Regions from separate parts of the Sulfurovum sp. TSL1 genome, predicted to be linked through region 1. Evidence: riboswitches for the same ligand, from Rfam matches in the RefSeq annotation. Region 1 holds a riboswitch; the other holds the start of a gene.
What was found. A riboswitch is a leader RNA that binds a small molecule or an ion and turns the genes downstream of it on or off. The one in region 1 is predicted to bind cyclic di-GMP.

Region 1 (15,823 bases):
TCTGATGCTTGTTGACCGTAACCTCCCCGGAATGGAGGGGAGTCAGTTTGTCGCCTATCTCAGAGAGATAGGCTATGATATCCCTGTCATATTCCTCTCTGCCAAAGATAAAGAGTCTGAACTTGAAGAGGGATTTGAAGCAGGCGGTGATGACTACATGAGTAAACCTTTTTCACCCAAAGAACTGACACTCAGGGTCAAAGCACTGCTTAAGCGTTCCGGTGTCCTGCAAAAACAACAACGTATCAAATATAAATCACTTACCATGGATCTGGAAAATAAAGCTCTTACTGTTGACGGGCAGAGCGTCCCGCTTACCAACCTTGAGTATAATTTGCTGCATACCTTTATGAAAAATATAGACAAAGCACTGACAAGAGATTTCCTTCGTGATGAGGTATGGGGATCTGATGGAGAGGGAGTCAATGACAATGCGGTGAATGTCGCTATCAACAGGCTCAAAAATAAAATAGACCCTGACAATGAGCAGAATTATTTCCATCCGGTATGGGGAGTAGGGTATAAGTTCTCCTGAAAACATGACAATTTGACATGTTTTTCCTCTCTTTGACCTTAGACACGCTACACTTCCAGTATGAATAAATTAGAAACCCTTGAACACTATTTCGGACACAGCGCTTTTAGACCTTTGCAAGAAGAGGTCGTGGATGCGATCCTGGCAAAACAGGATGTACTGATGATACTACCTACGGGTGGAGGAAAGTCGCTTTGTTACCAGCTGCCTACCCTGCTGATGGAAGGCATTACCGTTGTGGTGTCCCCTTTGCTGGCACTCATGCATGACCAGGTAGTCGCACTGAAGGAGAACGGTATAGCTGCAGAGATGCTCTCTTCCATGCAGGATATTGACGAGAGTCAGCAGATAGAAGCACGTTTGAGGGCAGGCGAGATAAAACTGCTTTATGTGGCACCCGAACGCCTCACCAATGCCTATTTTCTAAATCTGCTGCATCAGCTTCCTATCAACTTTTTTGTCATCGATGAAGCACACTGTGTGAGTGAGTGGGGGCATGAATTCAGGGAGAACTACAGACGTCTGTCTCTACTGAAAGAGCAGTTTGCCACGACACCTATCGCAGCATTTACCGCTACTGCGACCCATGCGGTAGAAAGCGACATCGCCAGCAACCTGGGATTACAGGACCCTAAGCGTGTGAGAGGTTCGCTTTTCCGTGAGAATTTGACCATTCATGCACGACACCGTATCAAAGACGGACGGGCACAGCTGATGGAGTTCTTGAAACTCCATACAGATGAGTCCGGTATTATCTATACGCTTTCACGAAAGTCTACAGAAGCCGTCGCACACTTTTTGCAAAGCAAAGGCATAGAAGCCAGAGCATACCATGCCGGACTTTCTACTGAAGAGAAGAACCGTACTTATGCGGATTTTGTGGCTGACAGGGTACAGATAGTGGTTGCGACCATTGCGTTTGGTATGGGGATCGACAAGAGTAACATCCGTTTTGTGGTACATATGACCATGCCAAAGACCCTGGAGAACTACTATCAGGAGATAGGACGCGCAGGAAGGGATGGACTGGCTTCTGAAACACTTTTGCTCTTCTCGGCGCAGGATATCGTACAGCAAAAAATGTTCATAGAAGATCTCCCGGAGACACCCTATAAACAACATGCGTTCAACAAGCTGGACAGTATGGTCCGTTTTGCCAATTCTGAAAACTGCAGGCATCAGAGCATCGCTGCTTATTTTGATGACCGCATAGAAGCGTGTGGAGACACCTGTGACAACTGTACGGCACCTGCAAGCGAAAAGGTAGACATTACTACAGCAGCACGCATGCTACTTTCCACCATCTTGCGTACAGATCAGAATTTTGGGTTGCATTATGTGATAGATGTACTGAAAGGAAGCAAAGAACAGAGGGTACTGCAAAATGGACATGATACCCTTTCTGTCTATGGTATAGGAGAGGAATACAGTAAATCACAATGGTTGACAATAGGTGACAAGCTATTGGAACTAAATGCCGTGGAGATAGGCGAGTTTAAAGTCTATCGTTTGACAGCTTTTGGAATAGAAGTGATCAAAGGTTTACATCAGATCGAACTGAAAAAAGAGAGACTGACGGTACAAAAATCCGAGGTCAAAAAAAGAGTGACCTATTTTGATGATTATGATGTGGAAGTGTATGATAGGCTTCGTGATCTGCGTACACAGATCGCTTCTGAAAAAGGTATCCCCCCTTATATCGTTTTTTCGGATAAAACTTTAAAAGACCTAAGTATAAAGGTACCGCAAGATAAAGAGGCGATGCTTGAAGTACACGGGATCGGGGAAGTAAAATTTGAACGTTACGGGAAAGAGTTTTTGACTCTTTTGAATGATGCACAGTAAACCGTTATGTGGGATAGATGAGGCAGGCCGTGGACCTTTGGCCGGTTCACTGGTGATAGCCGGAGTGGTGTTGAAAAATCCTATTGAGGGGTTGATGGATTCCAAGAAGCTGACAGAGAAAAAGCGTGAAGCACTTTACCCGATCGTGATCGAAAATTCAGCGTATCACATCGTTACTTTTTCAGCCAAAGAGGTCGATGAGATGGGCATCTCCAAATGTTTACAGACAGGTTTACAAAGTATACAGGAACATCTATCTGGGGTTGAGTATCTTTTTGACGGGAACAGCAGTTTTGGGGTTGAAAATATCAGTACGATGGTCAAGGCAGATACAAAAGTAGCTGAAGTGAGTGCCGCAAGTATTTTGGCCAAAGTCACACATGACAGAGAGATGATAGCAATGGCAAAACAATATCCCCAATACGGTTTTGAGAAACATAAGGGGTATGGGACCAAAGCCCATATTGAGGCTTTGCTCAAATATGACCGATGCGAAATGCATCGTAAAACGTTTAGAGTCAAAGGGTTGGATGAACCTGCTTTGTTTTAAACGCTGACCGGATTATCATTGGGCTTGATAGATCGCAGTCAGGTGGTCCATTTTTTTACCCATATTAAGCAGTGCCATATCTGCCAGTGTCAGTGCCATCATCGCTTCACATACCACAGCACCCCTGATGGCGACACACGGGTCATGTCTTCCTTTGAGGTTGCATTTTACCTCTTCATTGTGGGTCGTGATCGTTTGTTGCTCTTGAAAGATAGAAGGTGTCGGTTTGAAGTGTGTCTTCACCACGATCGTATCTCCATTGGAGATGCCTCCCAGCATACCGCCGGAGTGGTTTGAGGTAAAGCCATCCAGGGTAATTTCATCATTGTTCTCACTACCTTTGAGGTGGGTACTGGCAACACCATCGCCTATCTCTACCGCTTTAGCTGCATTGATGCCCATCATCGCTTCTGCAAGTATCGCATCGAGTTTGTAGTAGAGCGGTTCACCGAGTCCTATGGGGACGCCTGTAGCCGTAGTAAGGACCACGCCACCTACAGAGTCATGATTCTCTTTTGCTGTCAGGATGGCTGCTTCCTGTGCCGCTTCTTTTGCAGGGTCAAGGGCATACATCTTGGAACTTTTTGCATATTCAAAATCCTGCACTTCCCCTTTGATCCCATCGACTTCACAGAGACCGCTCTGGATGGAGATACCGAGCTCTTTGAGCATCAGCTTTGCTATGGCACCGCCCGCTACGCGTGCAGCGGTCTCTCTGGCTGAACTTCTCCCCCCGCCACGGTAGTCTCTTAGGCCATATTTGTGAAAGTAGGTAAAATCCGCATGCCCGGGACGAAAGAGATCTTTCACATTTTCGTAATCTTTGGATTTTTGATTGGTGTTGAAGATGATCATAGCGATAGGCGTACCTGTACTCACGCCTTCAAATGTCCCAGAAAGGATCTCCACTTTGTCCGCCTCTTTACGTCCTGTTTCCAGTTTTGATTTACCGGGTTTTCGTCTGTCAAGTTCACTTTGTATAAAAGCTTCATCTATTTTCAGTCCGGCAGGTACCCCATCCAGTATGCAGCCGAGTGCTTTACCGTGGGATTCACCAAACGTGGTAAGGGTCAGTTTTTTTCCAAAGGTGTTCATGCTTTTAGTTCCTTTAATGCCAGTTCGGCTGCTTTTTGCTGTGCTTCTTTTTTACTTTTACCTTTGGCTGTCGCAATGGTCTTGTCATCGAGGGTGACTGCGATCACGAACTCTTTTTTATGGTCTGGTCCCGAAGAGTCCAAAAGCGTATAGTTCGGTGTCACGCCGTGGGTTGCCTGTGTGAGCTCCTGTAACGCTGTTTTGTAATCTTTTGAGAGAGAGTCAAGGTCGATTTTTGGATGACTCTCTTCCAGGAGTTTGATCGATATCTCTTTGGCCGTAGCTAAACCGGCTTCAAGGTAAATCGCACCGATGATCGCTTCAAAGGCATTGGAAAGCAAGGAAGGTTTGTTGCGACCGTTGTTGTTCTCTTCTGCCAGTGAAAGGTAGATATAGGAACCCAGATCGAGTCTTCTGGCCAAAAGTGTGAAACCGCTTTCGTTGACCAGTGAAGCACGGATCTTTGAAAGTACACCTTCATTCGAATTGGGGAATTTGGAGAAAAGGTACTCTCCTACAATGAGGTCGAGTACGGCATCTCCCAAAAATTCAAGCCGCTCATTATTGTAAGGCTTTTTGTAACTCTTATGGGTCAGAGCCTCAATAATCAATTGCTTATTTTTAAATGTATAGTTCAGTCGTTCTTCCAGTTGACTGTAATCATTCATAGATTTCTCCTATAGTGTTAATTTTATTCTTTCTGCTTCATTACGGGCCAGTTCGTCACAACGTTCATTTTCAGGATGGCCATTATGCCCTCTGACCCAAGTGCCGCATATAGTGTGAGGGCTTGATATTTCAAGATACTCTTTCCATAGGTCTACATTCTTCACTTTGGCAAAGTTCTTGCGCACCCATCCGTCCAGCCATTCATTGATGGCTTTGACCACATAAGAGCTGTCAGAGATGATCTCTACATCACAAGGCTCTTTCAGAAGCTTCAGCCCCTCTATCACAGCCTGAAGTTCCATACGGTTGTTGGTGGTATGCGCATCTCCGCCAAAGTACTCTTTACGGACTCCCTTGAATTCCAAAATACCCGCATAGCCGCCGGGGCCTGGATTTCCCAGGCTGGAACCATCAGAGTAAAGAGTAATCTGTTTTCGGGCTTGATTTTGCAATTTTTTCCTCAACTTTAACAGAATTTATCGCCATACAATTCGGACAGCGCTTGAAAGAGACAGGGAAACTCTGTTTACATTTTTGACAGAGATAGGAGAAGACCAGGTCTCCCTCTTCAAAGCCATTTTCTCTTGCAGTAGCTAACATATCTACACTGAAAATACCACTTTCTTTTGCAGGTTTTTGCAGATAACCTTTCGCATAGTAAAGTGTTTGCAGCTGTTTATTTGATGTGATTATATCTAAATCGAGTTGTGAATTCGGTAAGAACCAAAGGACGTCAAGAAGCTCTTTGATGCGTTCGGGATCAATGCTCTCCCAGGCACTTTTGGTATCAAGGAATAAAAGTGCTTTGATGATGTGCCTGTAGAGGCTCGGGGCCTCTTTTAAGAGCTGTTTGAGTCTTTCCACTTTTTCCGGTATGGCTAAGGTCTTATTGACAAGGAGTTCTGAAAGATCCAGAAATTTTTCAAGTGATGTTGTCTCTTCTCCTAGCATTGTCAGAGGGCCTAAGACCTCTTTGGCTTTATCGTATTTTTGCATAATCTCATAGACGATCCCCAATTCATAAAGGGCTTGAACATTACGGGGTTTCTTGCGTAGAACTTCTGTGTAAATGGATTGGGATCGTTCCAGAAACCCTGCATGAAGATAGGTACTGCCCAGACGTTCCATCAGTTCTATTTTCCCTGAATCATGGGTAATGTTTTTAATCAGGAACAGATAAATACTGATAGCCTTGTGATACTCTCCGGCATTTTCAAATGCTTTTGCCAGTAGGGTAAGCGGTTTAAGCATATGAGGCTCAAAAGGCATGTCCGCGGTTTCCAAAGCACACTCGGCAGTGTCAAATTTTTCTAGGAACTTGAGCAGGTTCCCTTCCTCTTTTTGCTGTTTATGCAGCCCCCATCCATAGGTAACGAGTGCGATGATGAGAGAGATCACAACAATAAGCATAATACTGAAAAGAGGGTCATTATACGCAGGTAATATATGTTCCAAAATAATCCTTAAGAGAAACAAAGCAATGGGGGAAAGGTTAAAATAACCAGTTACAGGCGCTTTACTCTGTTTACGTCCTTAAATTATATCTAATTAGATATAATTTTAGAATGATAGATAATGCCTCGATAGAATCTTTAAAAAACAGTATTGACATTGTAGATGTGATAGGTAGCTTCATAGAGCTGCGTAAAGCCGGAGCGAACTACAAAGCCAACTGTCCTTTTCATGGAGAAAAAACCCCTTCTTTTGTTGTCAGCCCGAGTAAACAGATCTATCACTGTTTTGGTTGTGGCGTAGGGGGAGACAGCATTAAATTCGTGATGGAGCTGGAAAAACTCTCCTATCCTGAAGCGATAGAAAAACTTGCTTCCATGCATAACTTTTCATTGACCTACAGCAAAGGAAGCTCGGACTACTCTGATGCAAAACGTGTACTTGAAGCCGTAGGTCATTGGTATGTGAAAAACCTTCATCACAATGAAACAGCGATGAAGTATCTGCTTGACAGAGGCATATCCCAAAATTCCATTGAAACGTTTGAGATAGGATATGTGCCAAGCGGAGGTGAAGTGATGCAGTTTCTGCAAAGGACTCTGCTTCCTTTGCCCAAGGCAGCAGAAGCAGGGATCATCGCCCAAAATGAAAACGGCAGCGGTTATTATGCACGTTTGGTGGAGAGGATCACTTTTCCTATCTATTCTACCAGCGGTTCTTTGGTCGGGTTTGGCGGCAGGACCATTACGAACCATCCTGCAAAGTACATCAACTCTCCTCAAACAAAACTCTTCAATAAGTCGAGACTCCTTTATGGGTATCATTTGGCAAAAGAGAGCATCTATAAGAACAAAAAGATCATTGTATGTGAAGGGTATTTAGATGTAGTGATGTTCCATCAGGCAGGCTTTAAAGAAGCGGTCGCCGGGATGGGAACCGCATTGACGCCGGAGCATTTGCCTCTGCTGCGCAAAGGAGATCCAAAAGTGATCCTGGCGTACGACGGTGACAAGGCGGGTATAGCCGCAGCACTGAAAGCGGCCCAGATGTTGTCAGTGGCAGGTTTTGATGGCGGTGTAGTACTTTTCCCTGACGGACAGGATCCTGCAGACCTCATAGCCAAAGGGCAGAGTGAGAGCGTAGCGAAATTGCTTCGCAATGCCAAACCGTTGATCCCTTTTGTGCTGGAGATGATCGTATCTATGTATAATCTCAATGACCCTCGAGCCAAAGAAGCCGCCTTCGGCGCCCTGAAACAGTATTTGGAGACACTCAGCCAGATCATCAAAGATGCGTATATTCCCATGGCAGCGACATTGGTGGGTGTAGCCCCTTCTCTTTTTGGTAAAGAGGCCAATGTAGCCAGGGCAAGAGAAAGTTTTACACAAAAAAGAGATGATATAGGATATTTAAGTATTTTAAAAACACTCATCGAAAATCCTAACCTTATAGATAATGTACTTAGCGTGATGGATACGACCATGTTGGGGGAGTACACCGCACTTTTTACAGCATTGATCAATGGGGAAGACGAGCACCCCGGGCTGGTAGGTTTAAGTATAAATGAGAGTATCAAAGCAATGGATGAAAAGGAGCTCAATAGTGCCCTAATCAACATACTTACGATACACTATAGAAATAAATTGCAGAGTATACCAAGAGATACAGCGATAGCGGCAGAGAAGAAAACATTTTTGCTTAAAAAGATAAAACTGGATATACTTCCAAGACTGAAAAAAGGTGAGCTAGTAGCGTATGACTCACTTCATTAATCGTTGAGAAGGAAAGAAAATGGCAACAGCATCAGCAAGACACATATTGGTCAATGACGAAGCACTCTGTAAGAGCCTCAAAGAGAAGATAAATGCAGGGGAGATCACCTTTGAAGATGCAGCAAAGCAGAATTCCACTTGCCCTTCAGGTGCAAGAGGCGGAGATCTTGGAAGATTTGGCCAGGGACAAATGGTACCGGAGTTCGACAGAGTCGTTTTTAACGATGAGGTGGGTAAAGTACACGGTCCTGTGAAAACACAATTTGGGTACCATCTGCTTGAAATAACAGAACGTGCGTAAAAACTCTGCACAAGATAGGTAAAATATACCTATCTTGTGCTAGAATCCTATGTTCACATCTTTGGGGCATTAGCTCAGCTGGGAGAGCGCTTCGCTGGCAGCGAAGAGGTCATCGGTTCGATCCCGTTATGCTCCACCAAACTTCATGGAATCATCCAACTGCACTTTCCGAACATCTATAAATATGCTAAAATAGATCATACGTATATGGATTCGGTGTAACCTTTTTGATACACTAAAAACAGCATAAGTAAATATAATGCATTATGTTTAGAATTGTCATATTAAATTAATGTAAATGATTTATAATACATGATACTTTTGTAAACATGCTACACCTGTCGTGAGATGGGGTCAGAAAGCCATGGGTCTTGAATGCTATTATGTCATATAGCGAATGAAAAGATCGCCAGGTCACACAATCAGTAGAACAACTTAAGAACTATTTCAAGGTATGCCATGCTCGACAATATGCACTTTTATGATTTTATGCACAAACAGATACTTGTGGTGATCGCACTGTTTGTCGGTACCGGCATGGGGTATCTGTATATGGGGTGGCTCTACTCTTATTCGTTTCTTCCTGAACTTTTATGGTTTTCTTTTGTATTGGTACTCTCATATTGGGGATATAGATTACATAGGAGTTTCTTAGAGCATGATCTTAACATGCAGCAAAAAGAACAATGGCTTGGGCAGCTGAGATACTTTCTATTCAGTTATTTCTCTGTTTGGACGATCATGTTTCTGATCTATACATCACGCAATGATATAGAATTACATTATGTAGCCATAGCAACACAATTGGGCGTTACAGTTGTTTCGGCAACCATTTTGGCTTCACAAAAAAAGCTCGCTCTGTTTACTCTGGTCACACTGATGCTGCCTTTGACCATCTATTTTATCCTGGTAGGTGAGTTTTACAGCTATCTATTGGCTTTTTTTACGATCGTTTTAGGCGGTGTTTTGCTCTATGCCGCGCACAATACCTTTAATTATCTCATTAAAAGTCAATTCCAGGCTTATCATGATGCTTTGACGACACTCGGGAACAGACGCTATTTTATCGAACTTTTGAATGACGCTATGAAAAGCCAAAAACACGATCATCAACATATTTATCTGTTATTGATCGATCTTGATCATTTTAAGACCATTAATGATACTTTGGGCCATGATATCGGAGATATGCTGCTTTGTCAGGCAGCAGACCGTATGCGCGCTTTGAGTAAACAGCACCACAATTTTGTATCCCGTCTTGGCGGAGATGAGTTTTGTGTTCTGAGTACTTCCTTCGCAACTGAGCAGGAGTGTCTTCATCATGCCTCTCAGTTTGCAGAGGAGTTACTGGCATTGATCAGAGAAAGTTACCATATAGAAGAGCATTATTTATATATCAGTGCGAGTATCGGTGTGAGTATTATCAGTGACCCGAAGATGGAAGCCGGTAATTTTATCAAAGAAGCGGACATCGCCATGTATGAGGCCAAAGGGAAGGGAAGAAACGGCATTATCTTCTTCAATGAGACACTTGCAAAGCATGTCGAATGGAAACTTGAGATAGAACGTTTATTGCATTTCTCGCTTCAAAACAATGAAATAACATTGACCTACCAGCCACAGTACAATGCGGAGAATGAAATTATCGGTTGTGAAGTCCTTTCCCGTTGGGATAACGAAACATTGGGAGAGGTCACTCCGACTGAATTTATACCGATCTCGGAAAAAACGGGGTTCATTATAGAGTTGGGATTTTATATATTAAAAGAGGCATTTCTCACATTGAAAGAATGGGAAGAAAAGGGTATTTTGTTGCAACAGATGTCTATTAACGTCAGCATGAGACAGCTTTTTCATTATCATTTTATCAATGATGTGAAACATCTTTGTGACACCTATCTTAGCAAAGAACAACGCTCAAAGATCGTCTTTGAGATCACAGAGACTTCCGTTGCAGAAGATATCACAAAACTGATCAAAAACATGAAGATCCTTCAAAATTACGGTATTCGTTTTTCAATGGATGACTTTGGAACAGGGTACTCCTCTTTAAGTTATCTTCGACAGTTACCTATCAATGAGATCAAGATCGACAAGTCGTTTATCTCTGAATTGCATCATCTTGAAGAGGGTGAAGACAAATGTTTTGTTGAAACGATCTTTACCATCGCTAAAAACCTCAAGTTGAAGATCGTTGCCGAGGGGATTGAGAATGAAGAACAGCGCAAGTTTCTTGTAGATCAAAAATGCGATATTTTACAGGGGTATTATTTCTCAGGACCAGTGATTGATGAGGCATTTGAAAGACTCTTCCTGGAGGCAATCCATAGGAAAACTTTGAGTAGTGTTGATGATTTCATCGCTATGATATAGGTTAAGGCTTACCTGATGTTTATTCAATGGGATTTTGTATACAATAGAACAGTATAGGGTTAATTAAATGGATGGTGACCCCACGGAGACTCGAACTCCGGTAACATGGATGAAAACCATGGATCCTAACCGCTAGACGATGGGGCCACATAATGTTGATAGATTACAAGTTAAAAATGGTGACCCCACGGAGACTCGAACTCCGGTAACATGGATGAAAACCATGGATCCTAACCGCTAGACGATGGGGCCATCTGTAACTTGTGGATGGCATTATATAGATAGGGCGCTTAAAAATCTCTTAAGATAGGATATAATTTATCTAAAATAAGGAAAAAAATATGGATTTTAAAAGAACCGTTTGGATTTTTATTACGGCTTTTCTTTTGAGTGGCTGTGCATCTAAAGAGTATGTACAACAAAATTCTGCCTACATCATATTTAAAACCCCTACCTTTAAGTATGCAGATATGGGGTTCATCTATGAGAATGAAGAGGCGTTGAAAATCGAGATCTACAGCAGTGGGCATCCACTCATGTCTCTGGAGATATCCGGGACTTCAGTATGTATGAGTCTGTTGGAATGTATGGGGAAACGTGCCTTTAACAAAGAAGTGCTCAGTGCTATGTACCCGGATGATATACTGGACAATATATTTAGAGGTAGACCTCTGTTGAACGGTACCGGATTAGAAAAAAAGGGTGACGGGTTTACACAGAAGATCGTAAAAGAAGATAAATACAACATCGATTATAGTGTTTTAAACAAGCAGATTATTTTCCGTGATACAATCAATTCTATACTTATACAAGTGAAAAAACAATATTAAGGTACAACGATGACAAAATATGTCGGTGCACATGTAAGTGCAAGCGGAGGTGTAGATAATGCACCACTCAATGCAATGGCCATAGGAGCGAAAGCCTTTGCACTTTTTACGAAAAACCAAAGACAATGGGTTGCAAAATCCTTAGAGACAAAAACGATAGATGCATTTCATCAAAATCTTGAGGCTTCTGGTATCTTGCCTAAACACATTTTACCGCATGACTCTTACCTTATCAATCTGGGACATCCTGAAGCAGACAAACTCGAAAAATCAAGAGATGCCTTTATTGATGAGTTGGAACGTTGCCGTATCCTGGGGCTTGACAGGCTTAATTTCCACCCGGGATCGCATTTGACTAAGATCCCTAAAAAAGACCCTGAATACCATGACAAGCTCATGCACGCAGAGCTGCAGTGTCTTGATGTGATAGCAGAATCCTTAAATAGAGCCATAGAAGCGACAAAAGATTCCAATGTCAAACTGGTCATAGAAAATACCGCAGGACAGGGATCCAATCTTGGGTATAAGTTTGAACATTTGGCACACATCATAGATAAGGTAGAGAATAAAAGCCGGGTAGGCGTTTGTATCGATACCTGTCATATGTTCACAGCAGGATATGATATCCGTACGAGAGAGACCTATGATGAAACATGGAGCAGTTTTGATAAAGTCGTAGGAAGAGAGTATCTTATGGGTATGCATATCAATGATTCCAAACCGAAGTTGGGTTCAAGAGTGGACAGGCATGACTCGTTAGGTCAGGGAGAGATCGGATGGGATGCTTTTAAATTCATTATGAATGACCCGCGTATGGATGACATACCCCTTGTCCTGGAGACGATCGATGAATCGATCTGGGCGCAGGAGATCACTGCACTTTACGGGTTGGTCGAAGCATAAATATATCATGTTTGTAAGAGGCAGAAAAAAGGATGGGGAAATGCTGAAAGGTTTGGCACTAGGTGTGATCACAGGTCCGGTGGTGATGGCAGTCGGGTATACGTTCCCCGAGCAGTCAATGAACCCGGTACTTGCAAATGTTGATGGGTTTTCCGAAGGTGGTGCATTCTTAACCTCGATGGGTATATCTTACGAGTATTAAGATGGATTACAAGTTTAGCAACTTTTATGAACTGATCACCTTTCAGGCAAGAAAACGGGGCAAGAAAGTTGCACTCTTTGTGGATAAAGAGAAAATCACCTATAGCGATATTTTAACAGCTGCAGACAAGTTGGCTGCTTTTTTTGCGCACAAAGGGGTAAAAAAGGGTGACAAGATCGCATTTTTTTTACGTAACTCTCCGGAGTTCATCTATACGATCTTTGCCGCTTCAAAACTAGGGGCGGTTGTCGTACCGATCAACACCTTTTTGAAAGAAGAGGAACTGACGTATATTTTAGAAGACAGCGGGGCATCGGTTCTTGTAGCATCTGCACTCCACGAGAAAGTTGTCAACAGCTCTAAAGCAGGTCACGTATGTAGGTTACTGGTTTGGGAAGGGGAGAAGCGTGTCCGGGGAGAACAACACTACACTTTTGATGAAGCATTAAAAACAGACCTGTCTGTAGCCCATACAGATACTGCCTTGGAAGATACAGCAGTGATCATTTATACTTCAGGTACAACAGGAAAACCCAAAGGGGCGATGTTAAGCCATAAGAACCTCTTTTCAAACGGAAGTTCCGGGATGAGGCACATTGATGTGACACCCAGAGACAGGGGGATCGTATTTCTTCCCATGTTCCACTCTTTCACATTTTCCATCGCTGTGATGCTTCCTCTGTATGTAGGCATGAGTATCGTGATCATCAAATCGATACAGCCTTTTTCCAACATCTTTAAACAGACGCTGTTAAAACGGGTGACACTCTTTTTTGGTATTCCCGATGTCTATAATGCTTTAGCCAAAGCGAAACTTCCATGGTATTTTATGTGGTTTAACCATGTACGTGCATTTATATCAGGGGCAGCAGCGCTGCAGCCTAAAACACTGGATGCGATGGCAAAGAAATTTAAACGGGCAGCGCTGCTGGAAGGGTACGGACTGAGCGAAGCAAGCCCTGCTGTCAGTATGAATACGTTAAAAAAACAAAAAGCGGGATCCGTAGGTACGGCACTCTATGGGTATGAGATAAAGATCGTGGATCAAGAGTTGAATGAGGTGCATCATGGAACTGTCGGAGATATCATTGTCAAAGGTGATAATGTGATGCAGGGGTATTTGAACCGTCCTACCGCGACCGATGAGACCATCATTAACGGGTGGCTGCTTACGGGTGACGTAGGATATATGGATGAGGAAGGGTTTCTGTTTATCGTAGATAGAAAAAAAGATCTCATTATTTCAAAAGGCATCAATATCTATCCCCGTGAGGTAGAAGAGGTCATAGACAGGTTTGAGGGAGTAGGTGCATCGGCAGTGATCGGCATGCTTGATGAGAAGCATGGTGAAGTCCCTGTCGTCTATATAGAACTTGAAGAGGGTGTAGAGAAGCTTGATGAAGAGGGGTTAAAAAAATATATGAGAGAACACCTGGCAAATTATAAAATACCCAGACAGATCCATCTGATTCAGGCACTCCCTAAAAATGCCACGGGTAAAGTACTGAAAAGAGCACTCAAAGAGTGTCTAGCAAGTGATGTGTGATCACTGTACAAAAAATAAGGTGAGGTAAAAGAACATAATGAAAGCCATCCTCAATGGAAAGATATTGCATGATGACAAGATCGTCGAAGATAAGGTACTTTTGTTTGATCATAAGATCGTCAATATCGTAGAAGAAGCAGATCTTACAGGTATTGAAACGATCGATGCCAAGGGTGCTTACATCAGTGCAGGCTTTATCGATCTGCATATACATGGAAGCGGTGGCGCAGATGTGATGGATGCTACACCGGATGCCTTGGAAACGATCTCTTCGACCCTGCTTCAAACAGGGACCACTTCGTTTTTGGCCACGACCATGACAATGTCAAGTAGGGCTATTGACAAGGCTTTACAAAACATACAGCTGCATGGCGATAGGGTCAGCGGTGCGAAGCTGATTGGCATTCATCTTGAAGGTCCCTTTATCAATGCAGAGAAACATGGTGCACAAGACAAAGCCTATGTTCAACCACCGAACATGGCACTGATAGAAAACTATATGAACGAAGTAAAAATGATCACACTGGCACCTGAAATAGAGGGTAGTGAGCATTTTGTAAAGCAGTTGACAAATGAGTATCCTCATATTATCCTCAGTATCGGGCATTCTGATGCAAGTTATGAAGAGAGCCGGGAGAGTTTTGCCTGGGGTATCTCTCATGCCACCCATCTCTTTAATGCCATGAACCCTTATCATCATAGAAAACCCGGCATCGTAGGTGCCGTACTTGACTCGGATGTGACCTGTGACATGATCGCCGACCTGGTACATACCCACCCGTCGACACTTGAACTGGTACAGAAGATCAAAAAGGAGAAGCTTATTCTTATTACCGATGCGATGCGGGCAGGTTGTATGAAATGCGGCATCTATGATCTGGGTGGACAGCGTGTTGAGGTCAGTGAAGGCAAGGCGGTACTTGAAGACGGTACGCTTGCGGGTTCTGTACTGAAGATGAATGAAGCATTGTCAAATATGAAGGAACATACCTCTATGGACCTTGTCGAGATCATCAATGCGGTGACAAAGAGTCCTGCGAGAAAAATGGGGATACCTAAAGGTGAATTACGGGAAGGCTATGATGCAGATATAGTCATCTTTGATGAAAATTTCAGTATCATATCAACCCTAGTGAACGGTGAAGTAAAGTATAGAAGGTAGAGAGATGTTCGGATTTTTAAAACGTAAAATAAGAGAGATAAAGTCACCTGTTGATGGACAGGTCGTAGCACTTGAAAGTGTGCAGGATGATGTCTTTTCACAAAAACTTGTAGGTGACGGTGTAGCGATCATCCCTATGTCAGATGTGTTCAGTGCTCCCATAGACGGGAAGATCACAAAAATATTTTCTACGAACCATGCCTATAGCATTAAAAGTACAAAAGATCTAGAGGTCATGGTACACATCGGTTTGGAGACTGTGGCACTTGAAGGCAAAGGTTTTGAACGCCTTGCCAACGAAGGAGACGAGGTGAAAGCAGGAGATCCTATTATCCGTGTTGACCTGTCCTACATTCGTGAGCATGCCAAAGATATCATCACGCCGGTGATCATTTCTGAGGAGAGTGATGTGAAAAGTATCGATAAACGATTGAATATCGTAAAAAGCCAAGATATCATTATGGAGGTGAACTAATGCCAATGAATGACAATATCTATTATTATGTGATCTACGGTTTGATTTTGGTTGCATTTCTCATTGTGCTCAAAATGCCTAAAAAAAAGAAATAGTTTTATATAATATTTAAT
Region 2 (15,823 bases), on a different contig from region 1:
GAACCGTTTGAACCTCGTCTCTTCCAATATTTTGTTCGGGCTCATCCTGGTCTTTATGGCACTCTTTCTGTCTGTCAACATGCGGATCGCATGGGTGGTGGGTATCGGGATACCGGCCAGTTTTATCATTACCCTGATCATCATGGATATGATAGGCTACAGTTTGAATATGCTGACACTGCTTGGCGCACTCATTGCCCTAGGTATGCTGGTGGATGAAGCCATCGTTGTAGCGGAAAATATCTATAGGCATATGGAGATGGGAAAGACACCGAGCGATGCTGCTATAGAAGGTGCACTGGAGATGTTCCCAGCAGTACTTACGGCAACACTGACAACGGTCTTTGCATTTTTGCCACTCTTGATCATGAGCGGTAAAATGGGAATGTTCATGCAGGTTTTACCTGTGATGATATCGGTATTGCTCATCTCCTCTTTGTTCGAGGCATTTTACTTTCTGCCGCTGCACTCCAAAGAGTTCTTTGCGATGGGTACCTTTAAAAAAGAGAAACATGACGAAAGCTTTTGGAAAGGCTGGGTGAAATGGTATCAAGGGTTTTTGGGAAAACTGTTAGAACATAAGAAGTGGTCTCTTCTCATTATATTGATCCTGATCGTTTTGGGCACTTTGGGCATGGTAAAGATCACCAAGTTTCAGCTTTTTCCTGAGTTTGATGCACAGCAGGTCTACCTGAACGGAAAAGTAAACATCAACAATGATCTGCAGGATACGGAAGTCTATGTCACACAGATAGAAGAGGCACTGCTGGAGATACTGGATAAAAACGAGATGGATTCAGTCACTTCGGTGATAGGGTTTAAGTTCAACAAAGACCAAAGTTTTGAGTTGGGCGAGAACCTTTTCCAGATCTTTATCAATCTGCACGAAAAAGCACCTGAAAACTTTTTTGACAGATACATCAATCCGATATTTTCTTTGGAATATGACGGCAGTGATATGATCAGAGAGAGACTCTCTCAAGAGATCGCCAAAGAGATACAAGAACGTATTGTTCCCAAATTTAAAGCACAGGAGCTTCATCAGGAAAAACTCTATGAAGAGTTTAATGTCTATGTGCAACAGGCGGGTATCGTAAGTAATGATATAGAGATCGGTTTTGAACATCCCAATAGAGACAAAATGTTGGCTGCCATGAAAAGAGTAGAAGTAAAACTTGAGAGTATCAACGGAGTAGAAGATATCGCTGACAACGCCAATGAGGGCGAGCGTGAACTCAAACTGCGTGTCAATGAATACGGACAACAGCTGGGGTTTAGTGAAGGGTATGTGATCTCTGTACTGAAGGGTGCATTTTTGAAGGCTGAGTATGCAAAGATGTTCAACAAAGAGGGCTTGGTCAGAGTGAAGATAGAAGATGTCTATAAAGAGAATGCATCCGCTATCAGAAACTTTAAACTGACAACCCCGGATGGAAAACAAGTGGTACGGCTTTGGGATATCTGTGATTTTACCTATCAAAAAAGCTTTGTCAAGATATTTAAAGAGGATGGTGAAAAAGTACGTTCACTCTATGCAAGGGTGGAAAAGAAGGTCATTACACCGGTTGAGGTCATGCAGCAGTTAAAACCACTTTTGGATGAGATACAAAAAGAAGGGATCAAGATCATTATTAAGGGTGAAGAGAAGGAGAATGCAAAGTTGAAAAAAGAGCTTGGACAGGCACTGATGATCGCTCTATTCCTGATCTTTATCACTTTGGTCTGGATGTTCAACTCTTTGGTCTTGCCATTGATCATACTGACAACGATTCCGCTTTCTCTTTTTGGTGCGTTGGTCGGAACAAAACTCATGGGTATACATATGACGATGCCGGGTATGATGGGAGTCATAGGACTTGCCGGTGTGGTGGTTAATGATGGATTGATTATGCTTGACTTCATCAAAGGGAGTAAAGATTATGCCCAGATACAGGACAAAGCAGGGATGAGACTTCGTCCTATTTTACTGACTTCTGTGACCACCGTATTGGGCCTATCCTCTTTGATGTTCTTTGCTTCTGGACAGGCGCTCATCCTTCAACCTATGGCTATAAGTCTTGGTTTTGGTATTGCTTGGGCAACGGTCTTAAATCTCTATTATGTACCGTTGATGTATGCGGTTATTTATAGAGTGAAAAACTAAGCTATAGGTTCGGCTTTCTTTTCTTCTAGTAAAAGTGATAAGTCGACATCATCTCCATATGCTTGAAAGAGGCGGCAAATTTTATCGAGGTGAATGTTTGAACGTTCCAGATAGGGGTTGTTGTCTATAAATTCCCAAAACTTTTCAGGATTATTACAGAGGTCTTTGAGATAATGGCGAGTAAGTCTTCCCATTGTTTTTTCCGTATTCTTTAAAAGTTCATTTCTTTCTATGGCAAAAGGTGTTCTGATCCCATAATAGTCTACGGGGTCACCTATCTGTTGAAATCGTACGCCTTGTCTTCTCAGAATACGATCTAATGAAGGTTCCATGATAGAGAAAATCGTAGAATAATGATAGAGGAAAAAGTTTATCCTGGTTGACACCATAAGAAGCATAGCTAAATGTGTTCTCAGCTCTATCGCCGAAAAGTCCTTGTGTTCGAGGAGAGTATTAGATAAGGCTAAACGTGAAACTTCACAGATGGGTAACTTTTCACTCAAGTGCTCGATACCTTCTACATTTCCATCTTTTTGCATAGGCATGCTTTGAACAGGTGTCTCTGCATTGATAAAAAAGACCCTCACTGTACCGACATATTTTTTTCTAGTATTATCTCGTAAGAGATAGAGGAATGATTGTTCATCATCATGGCTAAAAAGATACCCCTTCTCTTCTAAAAACTCAGGTGACATTGAGTACTTGTGCGAAAAAACTTCTGCTCTTACTTGTTTGATAGCTTGAAAATCTTGTACATCGGTTGCGAGTACTAAAGTGTATTCTTCAGTTAAAAGTTTGAAGATCTGTTCTGAGGTCATTGAGACTCTTTCTTTGTAGAAATTAATAAATTTAAGATGGGTAATTCTAATCTACATTCTATTAAATGAAGTTGACATCAATCAGTTGCTTTTTGTAAGAGATTAAATATTTAGAATTCCCAGAATTAAAGTTTGTTAATGATACAATAAGGATTATTGGACGGTCATAAAAAGATATTTTGTATTGTCAAATCTAAACTTATCGTGAGGTAAGGGCGGAAAGTTATGGTTCTTTGATAGAAGATTGCCAAACTACCAATAAATGTATTTCTATGATACGTTTTTTCCTTCACTTTAGTTGTAGTACCTATTTCATGTTGAGTGAGATAGATTGAATTAAACTTTAGGATGAATAAATGAAAATGGTTTTAACCAGTTTTAAACTCTTACTCTTTGTGCTTATCACAAATACCCTCCATGCAAATGATGTTCAAAAGCTTCTGAATGATTTTAATCAGAAAAATGATTTAAGTCAAAAAACAATTGATGAGAATAAAGGGCATTTGGTACTTTTTACCAGAGAAAAACTGGAAAAAATGCATGCTAAAACACTGAAAGATGTATTTAAGACGACACCGGTAGTTTATTATCATGAAAATAGATATGGGTTACCTGATCCTTTGACTTCAGGAGCATTTGAACCTTACCGTAGTAATTTTATCCGTCTTTATGTGGATGGCGTAGAAATAACCCAAGGATGGATGGGAAGTGGTTTGATGCTTTATGGGGATGTGAATATAGATTTTGTTGATCATATAGAGTTTTATTATATGACACCCTCTTTTGAAACCAGTGTAGAGCCTGCATATCTTACGGTTTTTCTCTATTCTAAAGATCCCAAACGAGACAGTGGTGGAAAATTGGATCTTATAGGGGGAAGTAGAGGGTACAATTCTCAAAGTATCAATTATGGCGAGCAAAAAGAAGATTTTTCATATATGATCAACTTCTCTCATACGGATGAAAAAAGAGAGACCATAGATAATGGGACTTCTACCCCTCTTAAGAGAGATTTTGAACGTACACAACTTTTTTCTTATGTTAAAACAGAAGATCAAATTCTTCATTTACAGGTCATGAAAAAAAATACAGACAGTCTTGCGGGCATGAGTTGGGATGCTACACCTTTAGTCTCACAAATTGACTATCTGAATTTACATTTGGATTACGGAATTGATTTAAGTGAGCATTGGCGTACACAGCTTGCCTATGATTGGCTCAAAACTGATATGCTGCAAGAGGATGAGTATAGGGGCACCCCTTTTACCCAATATTACGGGGAATTAGCTTGGACAGATGCTTTGGGCTCAAATATTTTTGATGGTGAGTACAAAAACAGTACTTATACAGCTGAACTAACGTATAAAGAAACGATAGAAGACCACCGTATCACAGCGGGAGTAAAAGGAAGATACAAGAAGCTTGACTCTTTTGAAAGAGATGGACAAGATGCGCTTGTCACTCCTTTTACTACAGAGACGATCGCTACTATTTTTTTCCAGGATCAATATGCATTAAGTGCTCAACAATTGTTAACTCTTGGCATATCTTATAATCACATATCACGAAATGGAGACGTAGAAGATGACTCTCTCTTGCAACTGCGTTTAGGATACCTTTATGCCAATGATCATTGGAGTTATAAAACATATCTTTATCGTACCCAGTTTGCGTTAGAACCTCTTACACGTTATTTAGATTATACAAATTCTAAGGATGTGGCACTGCAGACTACAATAGGTGTGACTCAAGAGCTTGCATATAGTGATCAAAATTATCGTCTAAGATTGATGTTGCTTTTAATGCAGGATGAGGATGGTCTTTTAGAAAATAACATAGCAGGAGCAGAAGGAAATACAAAATATTTCTTTACCGTTTTCAATTATGATTATAATTTTGATATAAATAATAAAGTAAATTTACAACTTTATTATGCAGACTATAAAGACATTTTTGATTTAGATAAGCTTGAAGACGTAAGTGGATATCTTAGTTTTACAAATAGCTATGAAAATTTTGACTTTTACAATGGTGTAGTATGGCATTTAAACAACCTTGATTGGACAAATTATTTTGATCTAACAAGCTCCATTTCTTGGAATTTCAATGAAGACCTGACGTTGACATTAAAGGGACAAAATCTCTTAGATAAAGCTAAAAAAACAAATCTGTTTAGGACAGATCCTGCAACTGGCAGTATCTTAAGTCCTTTGAAAATTTCTCCTATAGATCAACGTATCACTATTGAGTTGGAATATTTGTTTTGAAAAAAATTCTCTTACTTCTCATTCTTGGCTATGGGCAACTTTTTGCGCTAGATAGTGAGAGTACACTTAAAATGTATCATGGTATTTTTACTGCATTGTCTTCAAAAATACCCATCACTGTATATATAAAGGATAAAGAGTACAGAGATGTATTTATCCATTCTAAAAAAATTGTATTATCTAATACAGTTCAGGGATCAGATATTGCTTTAGTGACAGATGAGAGAACGTTAAAGGATATTTTGTATACTAAAAATAGAAACTTTGCTAAAAAACCGATTATTTTTGTAACAAATTATCATTTTTTAAAGATGTCCGAGAAAATCGTTGGGGCATTTTATTGGCGGAAAGGACGCTCACAGTTGTTATTCATTAAGAATAGATTGAGACAATATAATATTACTTTACCTAAAGAGTATCAAAATTTTATGATTGATGAATTATGAGAAAACAGTATTTTGATAAATTTATTTTTTTCTTGATGGCTCTACTCATCATATTTGCTGTATTTTTACAGATCACAACAGTTCAAAGTACAGAGAAACTTAAAAAAGAAGAGATAGATAAAGCAGAACAATACGCATCCAAAATCGCTAAACTTATACTACGACAAACAGACAGTAATATAGAACCAATACTTACAAATAATCCTAAATTTAGAGATTATCTCAACGAATCCCTTCAAGCCTTTTTAACCAAACAGTATCAATATATCTTTGTACTGAAAAAAGATGTAAAAGGAAATTACCGTTTTTTACTCGATGGATCAGAAGAAGAACCTGAAGAGTATAAGACGATTTTTTTCCCTAAAAGTGAACTGTATGACAAGGTATATACAACGCAGAATATGCAAATTATTGAGCAGCATGAAGGGGTTGAACAGATTTGGTTGTCACTGGTTTACCCTATTGTGAGTGAAAATGAAACGCAAGCACTTTTAGTTTTGGACCTTTCAAAATCTTATGGCGAACATCTCAATAAATTTAACTCTCCACTGATGACCGTTGTATGGATGATGCAGATTTTTTTACTTCTCAGTATGTTTTTACTGGTTTTCCTGGCATATAGATATTATAAAATTCGTAAAGAGCTTATTATAGATGATTTGACCTCTGTCTATAAAAAGCAATACCTGCAAGAGTTTTTTGAAAAAAATCGATTGGATGACTACAATGTAATGTTGCTAGACATAGATGAATTTAAAAGGGTCAATCAAAAATTTGGTTATCAATTTGGTGATATTATTCTTACAGAGTTTACAAAAACACTTTTATCTACCTTGTCCCCTGGTGCAATACTTGTACGTACAGGAGGAGCAGAGTTTCTGGTTGTCTCCCCAAAATCAGAGGCTACAGTAGAAAAACAAGCACAAAAAACATTTGATAAGTTAAAAGAAAAAAAATATCTTATAGGTAATGACATACAGTATTTGACCGTTTCAATGAGTGCCATGAGTATTCCAGAAAAAAGTACGTCTGTGCAAAACATTGAAAGGTTGTTGGACGAAAAACTTTTAGAAGTAAAAAGTAACGGTAAAAATGCTTTGGCAATCTTATCCAAAGAAGAACTTAGTGGTATAAATTATAGCAATGTAGATTATATAAAAGAAGCTTTAGAAGAAGAACGATTAATATGTCTTTACCAGCCTATCTATGAAACACAGACAAAAAAAATTAAGAAATATGAAGCTTTAGTGAGACTTATTGATAAAGAGGACCCAAAAAAGCTCATTATACCTTTACATTTTATGAAATTGGTAAAAGGGACAAGTCAATATATCAAAATGAGTAAGTTGGTTTTCCGAGACGTATTTCAAACCTTGAAGAGATATGAGGATGTGGAAATAAGTGTGAATGTAGATCTAGATGATTTAGACAATGCAGATATGATGAACCTTATTACACATAATTTATATGAACATAGAACTATAGCAAATAGGTTGACTTTCGAAATTTTGGAAGATCATGAGGTGAAAGATCATGGAAAAGTTATGTTTCATTTACAACAGTTAAAGGCATTTGGTTCGAAAATAGCACTGGATGATTTTGGAAGTGGATATGCAAGTTATAGTTATTTGATAAAGTTGAATATAGATATTTTAAAAATTGATGGAAGTATTATCAAAGAATTAGAACATAGACCCGATCATGCTAAAACTGTCATTAGCTCCATTCGGGGATTAGCTGAATCTTTTCAATATGATCTGGTTGCCGAATTTGTTGCAGATGAATATATCTACAACATCATCAAAGACCTGGGTATTCAATATGCTCAAGGATATTATTTAGGAGAACCAAAACCTATTGAATGGTATATGGATAAAAACCACTAAGAGTTTACACTTATTAAAACTATTTTGCTATAATTATTGACTTTTTATAATACTAAAATAGGATACAACCGTGAGTAGCATCTATTGTTACTCACTGTACATAAGGACCGGTATACGTGCTAAGTGCTGTTGAGAGAAAAATAGAACAATTTATAGCTGACCTGAATGATAAAGAGATAAGTGGACTTTATGCTCAACTGCCTGATGGTAAAAGACTGCGTGCAAAGCTCATTTTGAAAATTGCGGGTAATAGTCTTTCTGTGGTGAAGACAGCTGCTGTCGTTGAGATGATACATGCTGCAAGTCTTTTACACGATGATGTGATAGATGATGCCTATACCAGACGTTCAAAACCTTCTCTCAATGCACTCTATGGCAATAAAACAGCCATCATGTTGGGTGATGTCCTTTACTCCAAAGGTTTCTTGGAGTTAAACAACATCAGTCCGGATGTGGCCAAGATGGTCTCCAATGCTGTTGTACAACTCAGTCTTGGAGAACTGAAAGATGTTTCACTTTCCAAAACATTTAACTTGGACAAAGATGTTTATATTGATATGATCTACCAGAAAACGGCTTCTCTGATGGAAGCCAGTGCGGGTGCTGCCGCTTTGTTGGCCGGTAAGTCCAAAGAAGCCTATATGACCTACGGTAGAAACCTGGGTATAGCCTTTCAAATGATAGATGATCTGCTTGATATCACATCAGACAGTGCCACCTTGGGTAAACCCGCATTGCATGATTTTGAAGAGGGTAAGACCACACTGCCATATATCTATCTGTATGAACTGCTGGAGAGTGATGAAAAAGAGAAACTCAGAGCACTGCATGCAAAAAAGCTCTCTGCAGACGAACAGCATTGGATCAAAATGAAAATGCAGGAACACCGGGTGATACAAAAAAGTTATCAGGAAGCCAAAACACTGATAGAAGAAGCGATCACACTGATGAATGAGAAAGGTGAAGATGCACTCTCAAATATCGCTATGCAGATGATAGAAAGGGATTTTTAATGTATTACCAAGTGATGAGTTTTTCTCATAAGAACTGTGATCAGGGTATGCGAGAAAAGTTGGCATTTGCCAATGATGAAGAAAAAATTGCAATGCTCAATCAATTGGTCGAATTTGAGTTTATCCATGAAGCATTTATCGTGTCTACCTGTAACCGTGTTGAGATCGTATTGGCAACACGTGACAATTTTTCAAGTTATCACACGATCCTGGGACTGATGAGTCAAAAGAGTGAATTGAACTTTTATGAGATCAAATCCTCAGGTGTACGTTATGATGATGAAGAGGCAGTACAGCATATTTTTTCTGTGGTCTCTTCACTGGACTCTTTGGTCATAGGTGAATCTCAGATCACAGGACAGGTGAAAGAGGCATTTATGCTCTCGCATCAAAATGGTACGGCCGGGCGCAAACTCAATCGTATCATCTCTTATGCAGTGAAGTGTGCGGCAGAAGTACGCAATGCAACGAATATTTCCCACAACCCTATTTCGATCGCATCAGTTGCTGTGGCACAGGCACACAAAATTCTGGGTGACAGTATGGCTGGTACGACAGCTATGGTAGTCGGTGCCGGTGAAATGGGTGTATTGGCCACGAAACATCTACTGAGAGCAGGTTGTGATGTGGTGATGCTGGGAAGAGACCAGGAGAAGATCGAAGCGCTGGCAGAGACCCTGGGTGAAAATGTCAAAGCAGCCACTATGGAAAAACTTCCAAAGTATCTGAACCGTTACCGTCTGCTTTTTACCGCCACTTCAGCCAGAGAACCGATCATTACGCAGGACCTTATAGAGAATGATACTTTACCAAGACTCTGGTTTGACATGGCAATTCCCAGAGATATCGAAGATATGGCGTTGGAGAAATTGCAACTGTTCCGTATCGATGACCTTCGTACCATCTCTCAAGACAATCATGCATTACGTGAAGAACAGGCAGTAAGAGCAGCTGAGATCGTAGAGAGATATAAAGAAGAGTTTTATGCATGGCTCAGAGCACTTTCTATTGAACCGGTGATCAAAGAGATGAGAGAACAGGTGAATGATGCCATAGATGCTGAAATGAAAAGGGCCCTAAAAAAAGGTTTTGTACCGGCAGAAGCCGAAGCAAATATGCGTAAAATGGCAGAGCAGATGTTCAAACGTTTCTTACATGAACCCACACAGAACCTGAGACACTCTTCAACAGAGAAGAAAAATGCGAACTGCATAGAATCGATCAAAAAAATGTTCAATATAGATACCGACAACATTGATCTTAAACAGTATAAAAACGACCATCATACAAAAGGATACAACGCGTGAGATTTTCAAGATTATTAATCCCTACAACCAAAGAGACACCCAATGACGCAACACTGGCGAGTCATATCTATCTTATCAGAGGCGGGTTTATACAGTCAGTAGGGGGAAGCGGACTTTACAATTTTCTGCCCTTAGGCAAAAAGATACTGGATAAAGTACATGCCGTGGTGAAAGAAGAGTTAGATAAAGCAGGGTGTCAAGAGGTGAGTCTCTCTTTTGTGACACCTGCGGCACTTTGGGAAGAGAGCGGCCGTTTAGAGAAGTATGGTAAAGAGCTCTTACGTTTCAAAGACCGTAAGGAGAATGACTTCATTTTAGGACCGACCCATGAAGAGATGATGGTGAACCTGGTGAGACAGACAGTGAAAAGTTATAAGCAGCTTCCTTTGAATGTCTATCAGATCAACCTCAAGTTCCGTGATGAGATACGACCACGATTCGGTCTGATGCGCGGACGTGAATTTTTAATGAAAGATGCCTATAGTTTTCATACCTCTACAGAAGATATGCAAAGAGAGTTTGCCTTGATGGAAGAGACCTATAAGAAAATATTCACACGTCTTGGGCTGGAGTTCAGGGTTGTAGATGCGGACTCCGGTGCGATCGGTGGATCTGGAAGTAAAGAGTTTATGGTACTGGCTGATTCCGGTGAAGATACGATCGTGGTATGTAACGACTGTGACTACGGTGCCAACATAGAAGCTGCTGTAGCAAAACCGAAAGTCTATGATGCTTCAACAGAGATCAAAATTATCGCAATGAAAGCACTCTATGATGAAGGTGTCAGTAAAGTCGTTCATTTTGCTCTACCTGCATCTGTAGAACTTCAGGATGTGAAAGCATGCAATGCAGTCAATGCCAACGATCTTGTAGAGTATGAAGAGACAGCAGCGATAGAAACACTGGTTGTGGACGCTGCATTGGAAGGGGTTGATGACCTTACGGCAGCAGAGAAATGTTATGCTGATATCTCCGCGGTGCAAGAGGGTGATGCTTGTGCCTGTTGTGGTGGGTCATTGCGTTATACCAAAGGTATCGAAGCAGGGCACATCTTCCAACTGGGTACACGATATTCTGAACCCTTAGCGGCAAACTTCTTAGATGAGAACGGAAAGTCGCAGCCTATGGTCATGGGAACCTATGGTATCGGTGTGAGTCGTCTGCTTGCGGCCATCATCGAGCAGAACCATGATGAAAAAGGGTGTATCTGGACGAAAGAGTCTGCACCGTTCGATCTGCAGATCATCGTCTCCAATATCAAAGATGAAGAACAGGTCGCTTTGGGTGAGCAACTCTATGAAGCGATGTTGGCCAAAGGTGTGGATGTACTGCTTGATGACAGAAAAGACAGATTCGGTGCGAAGATAAAAGATTATGAACTTATCGGTGTACCTCATGCAGTGATCATAGGAAAGAAACTGGCAGAGGATACAGTAGAGTTTATGACCAGAGACGGTATGGTCAAAGAGGAAGTCTCTGTAGATTACATAGTCGATTTTCTGGCTGAAAGATTTTAATATGATATTTCTGATCATTCCTTTTGCTCTCATCGAATTGTACCTTTCGCTAAAGACCGGAGAGACTATAGGTTTTTTTTGGTCAGTGGTATGGATCGTACTTAGTTTTGCTCTGGGCATGATGCTTTTACAAAAATCTTCACAAACGATGATGGGCAATATGCAGTCAATGAGACAGGGAAAACTTGACTTGAGAAGATTTCAAAATGCAAGTATGTCCTACTTCATCGCTGCGATCCTACTCATTATTCCGGGAGTATTCAGTGACCTTTTGGGTGTCATTGCATTTTTTTATTCACTTTATTTACAATTTATTGCTAAAATAACCCCCGAAGGAACAACACATTTTACAAAACAAGGAGATGATGATGTCATTGATGTCGAAATTATTGATGAGCACAGTCGTAGCGACCGTGACTCTTAGTGCAAATGCACAGCCAGATAACAAATTATTAGTTAAATATGTGAAGAGATCTGTGGTGAAAAATCCACAGGTGAAAGTTAACGGTGTAACCGTACTTGAGTCTAAAACAGATAAGAGATTACCTGGATGGACGATCTTGTTAACGACGATGGATCTGGAGTATCAGAAAAAAGAGATACATGCACCTGAAATGATGTTTGTGAAGGATGGACTCATCACAGGGCACTTAGTGAATCTAAAAACCGGAAATGATTACAGAGATGAGATCAAACCTAGTGTCCCTCAGAGCTATTATGATGATGCCCACCTGCTGTTTGGTAACAAGGATGCAGAGCATAAGATACTGATCTTCTCTGATCCTCAATGTCCGTTCTGTCAAGAAATAGTACCGGAGATATTTAAAGTATCTAAAGAGAACCCTGCAAAAATTGCAGTCTATTATTATCACCTGCCGTTACTTCGTATCCATCCTGTTTCAGATGTACTGACACGTGTGATGCATGTGGCACAACATGAAGGTAGAACAGATGTGGTTGAAAAGATCTATTCACTTAAGATTGACCCGAGAGAGACAGATATGACGAAGATACTAGCTGCAGTAAAAAGCCATACCGGTTACAGTGTCACAGCAGCACAGGTAGATGCTGAAGAGGTGAAAGCAGCCATGCAGGCAGATGAAATGGCCTCAAGTAAAATGATGGTCACAGGTACTCCTACTATCTATATAGATGGTGAGTGGGATAAAATGCGTAACGGGTATAAAACGCTCATAAAATAATGGAATTGGCGCTGCATGAGACTTTGTCTTATGCAGGGATAGACAAGGGTAACAGTGGAAAAATTAATTATAGCGACAAGAGCAAGTGCTCTTGCACTTTGGCAGGCATATCACATTAAAGAGAGGATCGAAACTTCCTTTCCGGAGATCACCGTAGAACTGAATGAAATTACCTCAAAAGGTGACAAGATACTGGACAAACCGCTTGCACTCATAGGGGGCAAGGGACACTTCACCAAAGAGCTTGAAGATGAGATGCTTGAAGGGAATGCAGATCTTGCAGTACATTCCCTTAAAGATGTACCTACTTACATTCCCGAAGGTTTGGAACTCTGTGCCATTACAGAACGTCAAGATCAGAGCGATGTCCTGCTATCACATACCTATCAAAGTCTGGATGACCTTCCTCAGGGTGCAGTGGTAGGAACCACAAGTCTAAGAAGACGTATGCAGCTGCTAGAGAAACGTCCGGATCTCGTGGTCAAAGAACTGAGAGGCAATGTCAACACAAGGCTCAGAAAGCTCAAAGAAGGAGAGTATGATGTGATCATACTTGCTTATATAGGACTGCATAGACTTGACCTGCTTAAAGATGTCCCTTTTGTTGAAAAATTGGATTTTTTCATCCCACCTATGGGACAGGCTGCGTTGGGTATCGAGATCGTAAGTAACAATGAGAGGGTTCGTGAAATAGCCATGACCTTGAATGATGAGAATTCTTATCTCTGTACAAAGTTGGAACGTGATTTTGTCTCAAAGATAGGTGCGGGGTGCTCTGCTCCTGTGGCTGTGAATGCAGTCATCACAGGTGATGATATCACGATTAAAGCGATGCTTGGATACCCGGATGGTACGAACATCATGCATAAATCATTGACAGCAAAGGTAGATGCATGTGATGCATTGGGACAACAGTTGGCTCTAGAGATGATCACTGAGGGTGCTCTGGAGATACTTGAAAAAGCAGAATCTATAGCATTTAAAGATGAAATGCCAGAGAGACTATAAGTAGAAAGTTGATAAATGCAAGACGTAGTACAATGGCTTAAAGAGTATGGTAATTTAAAGATCATCGAGGAACCGTTGGATGTGGAGCTTGAGATCCCACATGTGGCCTATGTGGAAGTCAAGACAGAGGATTCTCGTCCTATCCTTTTTACCAATCCTGTGAACAAAGCCAAAGGTATAGCGTATGATATGCCTGTACTGATGAACATCTTTGCCAACAAAGACCTGACGGAAAAGATCTTCGGCAAACATCCTGATGATGTAGCCAAAGGTATAGATGAACTGCTTAAGCTCAAACCACCTAAGGGATTCAAAGCCAAGTTGGCGATGCTTCCTAAACTCTTTTCACTTAAAAATGTCTTTCCCAAACGTTTAAAGTTCAAAGGAGAGTGTCAAGAGGTCATCATTCCTAAAGATGAGGTGGACTTGGACAGATTACCTATACTCAAGACCTGGGAAGAGGACGGTGGTCCCTTTATCACGATGGGACAGGTCTATACAAGGAGTCTGGACGGCGAAATGCAAAATCTCGGGATGTACCGACTGCAACAGTATGATAAAAAGAGACTGGGGATGCACTGGCAGATACATAAAGATGCTTCGCACTTCTTTGACCAGTACCAAAGAGCCGGTAAAAAAATGCCTGTAACCGTAGCCATAGGTGGTGACCCACTTTATATCTGGTGTGGACAGGCTCCCATGCCACATGGCATGTTTGAACTGTTACTCTATGGTTTTGTACGGAATAAAAATGCACAGCTGGTGAAGTCGATCACCAATGACATTTATATCCCCCGTGATGTAGATGTGGTCATAGAAGGTTTTGTGGATCCTGAAGTCATGGAGATAGAAGGGCCATTCGGTGACCATACGGGTTACTATACACTGAAAGAGCCGTTTCCTGTGATGGATGTAGAGACGATCACGATGAAAAAACATCCGGTATTTCAGGCAACAGTAGTAGGAAAACCGCCGTTGGAAGATAAGTATATGGGCTGGGCAACGGAACGTATCTTCCTGCCGATGCTTAAACCTATGGCTCCAGACCTGATAGACTATAATATGCCTGAAAACGGGGTCTTCCACAACCTGATATTGGCAAAGATGAAAACACTCTATAAGGGACATGCACAGCAGTTCATGCATGCATTTTGGGGAGTGGGTCAGATGAGCTTTGTCAAACATGCCATTTTTGTAGGAGAAGATGCCCCCGATCTTGAAGAGAGTCAAGCCCTGGCAGCACATATACTCAATCGGCTGGATCAGTGTAAGATCCTCATCACACAAGGTATCGTGGACCATCTTGACCATTCGTCCTCAGAACAGTTCGTCGGCGGGAAACTGGGTGTGGATGCAACAGGAGATGAAGTAGAAAACGGTGTAGAAGCGTTACTTTCAGATGAAGTGCTGCTTGATAAGATGCGAGAGATAAGCAGCAGTGTAGTAGGCCTGAAGCAGTACATGACAGAGACCAAAACACCGATCTGTGTGATCAGTGTGGATAAAAAAGAGTCCCAACGCAATCTCATTAAAAAACTTGAAGGACTTGAGAAGCATATCAAACTGCTTGTCATTGTGGATCATGCGAATAATGATCTGAATGATGCCTATATGCTCATTTGGCGTGTAGTGAACAATATAGACGCAGGAAGGGATGTCATACTTAAACCGTTCATAGCGATCGACGGGACGAATAAAAGTGAAGTGGACGGCTATGAAAGAGAATGGCCCGGAGATACTTTCTGTACGAAAGAGGTGCTTGACGGCCTTCAGGAAAAAGGGCTTATTGATATAGATGAGGCTTTTATTAAAAAATTCGGATTGCTGCCTTTTTAATTTAATTTCCTTTTAAAGATACTATGATAATATTTCCTTGTTAATAAAAATTATCAATAAGGAAATAACATGTTAGTAACAAAAAAAGCTCCAGACTTTACAGCAACAGCCGTACTTGCAGACGGTTCAATCGTAGACGATTTCAATCTTATGGAAAACCTAGGTGAAAAAGGTGCAGTACTTTTCTTCTACCCACTAGACTTTACTTTTGTATGTCCATCAGAGATCATCGCATTCTCTCATAGAGCTAAAGAGTTCAGAGAAAGAGGTATCAATGTGATCGGATGTTCTGTAGACTCTCAATTTTCTCACTTTGCCTGGAGAGAAACTCCAGTAAATGAAGGTGGGATCGGGAAAGTTGATATGCCATTGGTAGCAGA

Region 2: it holds a riboswitch for cyclic di-GMP, as region 1 does, so the genes downstream of both, LDM98_RS11570 (hypothetical protein) here and LDM98_RS07780 (bifunctional diguanylate cyclase/phosphodiesterase) in region 1, are expected to answer to the same signal.

The regions. Positions count from the first base shown of each region.
Region 1 is NZ_BPFI01000001.1:1,581,397-1,597,219, reverse strand. Features, by position in the region: gene LDM98_RS07830 (response regulator transcription factor) at 1-535, shown strand, start outside; gene recQ (DNA helicase RecQ) at 596-2,380, shown strand; gene LDM98_RS07820 (ribonuclease HII) at 2,367-2,930, shown strand; gene aroC (chorismate synthase) at 2,946-4,025, opposite strand; gene rnc (ribonuclease III) at 4,022-4,693, opposite strand; gene rnhA (ribonuclease HI) at 4,703-5,146, opposite strand; gene LDM98_RS07800 (lipopolysaccharide assembly protein LapB) at 5,106-6,149, opposite strand; gene dnaG (DNA primase) at 6,260-7,918, shown strand; gene LDM98_RS07790 (peptidylprolyl isomerase) at 7,938-8,219, shown strand; tRNA gene LDM98_RS07785 (tRNA-Ala) at 8,283-8,358, shown strand; cyclic di-GMP riboswitch class I at 8,541-8,641, shown strand; gene LDM98_RS07780 (bifunctional diguanylate cyclase/phosphodiesterase) at 8,679-10,592, shown strand; tRNA gene LDM98_RS07775 (tRNA-Glu) at 10,665-10,739, opposite strand; tRNA gene LDM98_RS07770 (tRNA-Glu) at 10,770-10,844, opposite strand; gene LDM98_RS07765 (hypothetical protein) at 10,934-11,422, shown strand; gene nfo (deoxyribonuclease IV) at 11,432-12,325, shown strand; gene LDM98_RS07755 (hypothetical protein) at 12,366-12,527, shown strand; gene LDM98_RS07750 (long-chain-fatty-acid--CoA ligase) at 12,529-14,073, shown strand; gene nagA (N-acetylglucosamine-6-phosphate deacetylase) at 14,111-15,235, shown strand; gene LDM98_RS07740 (PTS glucose transporter subunit IIA) at 15,240-15,710, shown strand.
Region 2 is NZ_BPFI01000004.1:85,992-101,814, forward strand. Features, by position in the region: gene LDM98_RS11560 (efflux RND transporter permease subunit) at 1-2,143, shown strand, start outside; gene LDM98_RS11565 (acyl-homoserine-lactone synthase) at 2,140-2,961, opposite strand; cyclic di-GMP riboswitch class I at 3,144-3,221, shown strand; gene LDM98_RS11570 (hypothetical protein) at 3,318-5,228, shown strand; gene LDM98_RS11575 (hypothetical protein) at 5,225-5,674, shown strand; gene LDM98_RS11580 (EAL domain-containing protein) at 5,671-7,560, shown strand; gene LDM98_RS11585 (polyprenyl synthetase family protein) at 7,677-8,573, shown strand; gene hemA (glutamyl-tRNA reductase) at 8,573-9,880, shown strand; gene proS (proline--tRNA ligase) at 9,877-11,397, shown strand; gene LDM98_RS11600 (FxsA family protein) at 11,399-11,821, shown strand; gene LDM98_RS11605 (thioredoxin domain-containing protein) at 11,766-12,599, shown strand; gene hemC (hydroxymethylbilane synthase) at 12,654-13,607, shown strand; gene LDM98_RS11615 (menaquinone biosynthesis decarboxylase) at 13,623-15,443, shown strand; gene LDM98_RS11620 (peroxiredoxin) at 15,513-15,823, shown strand, end outside.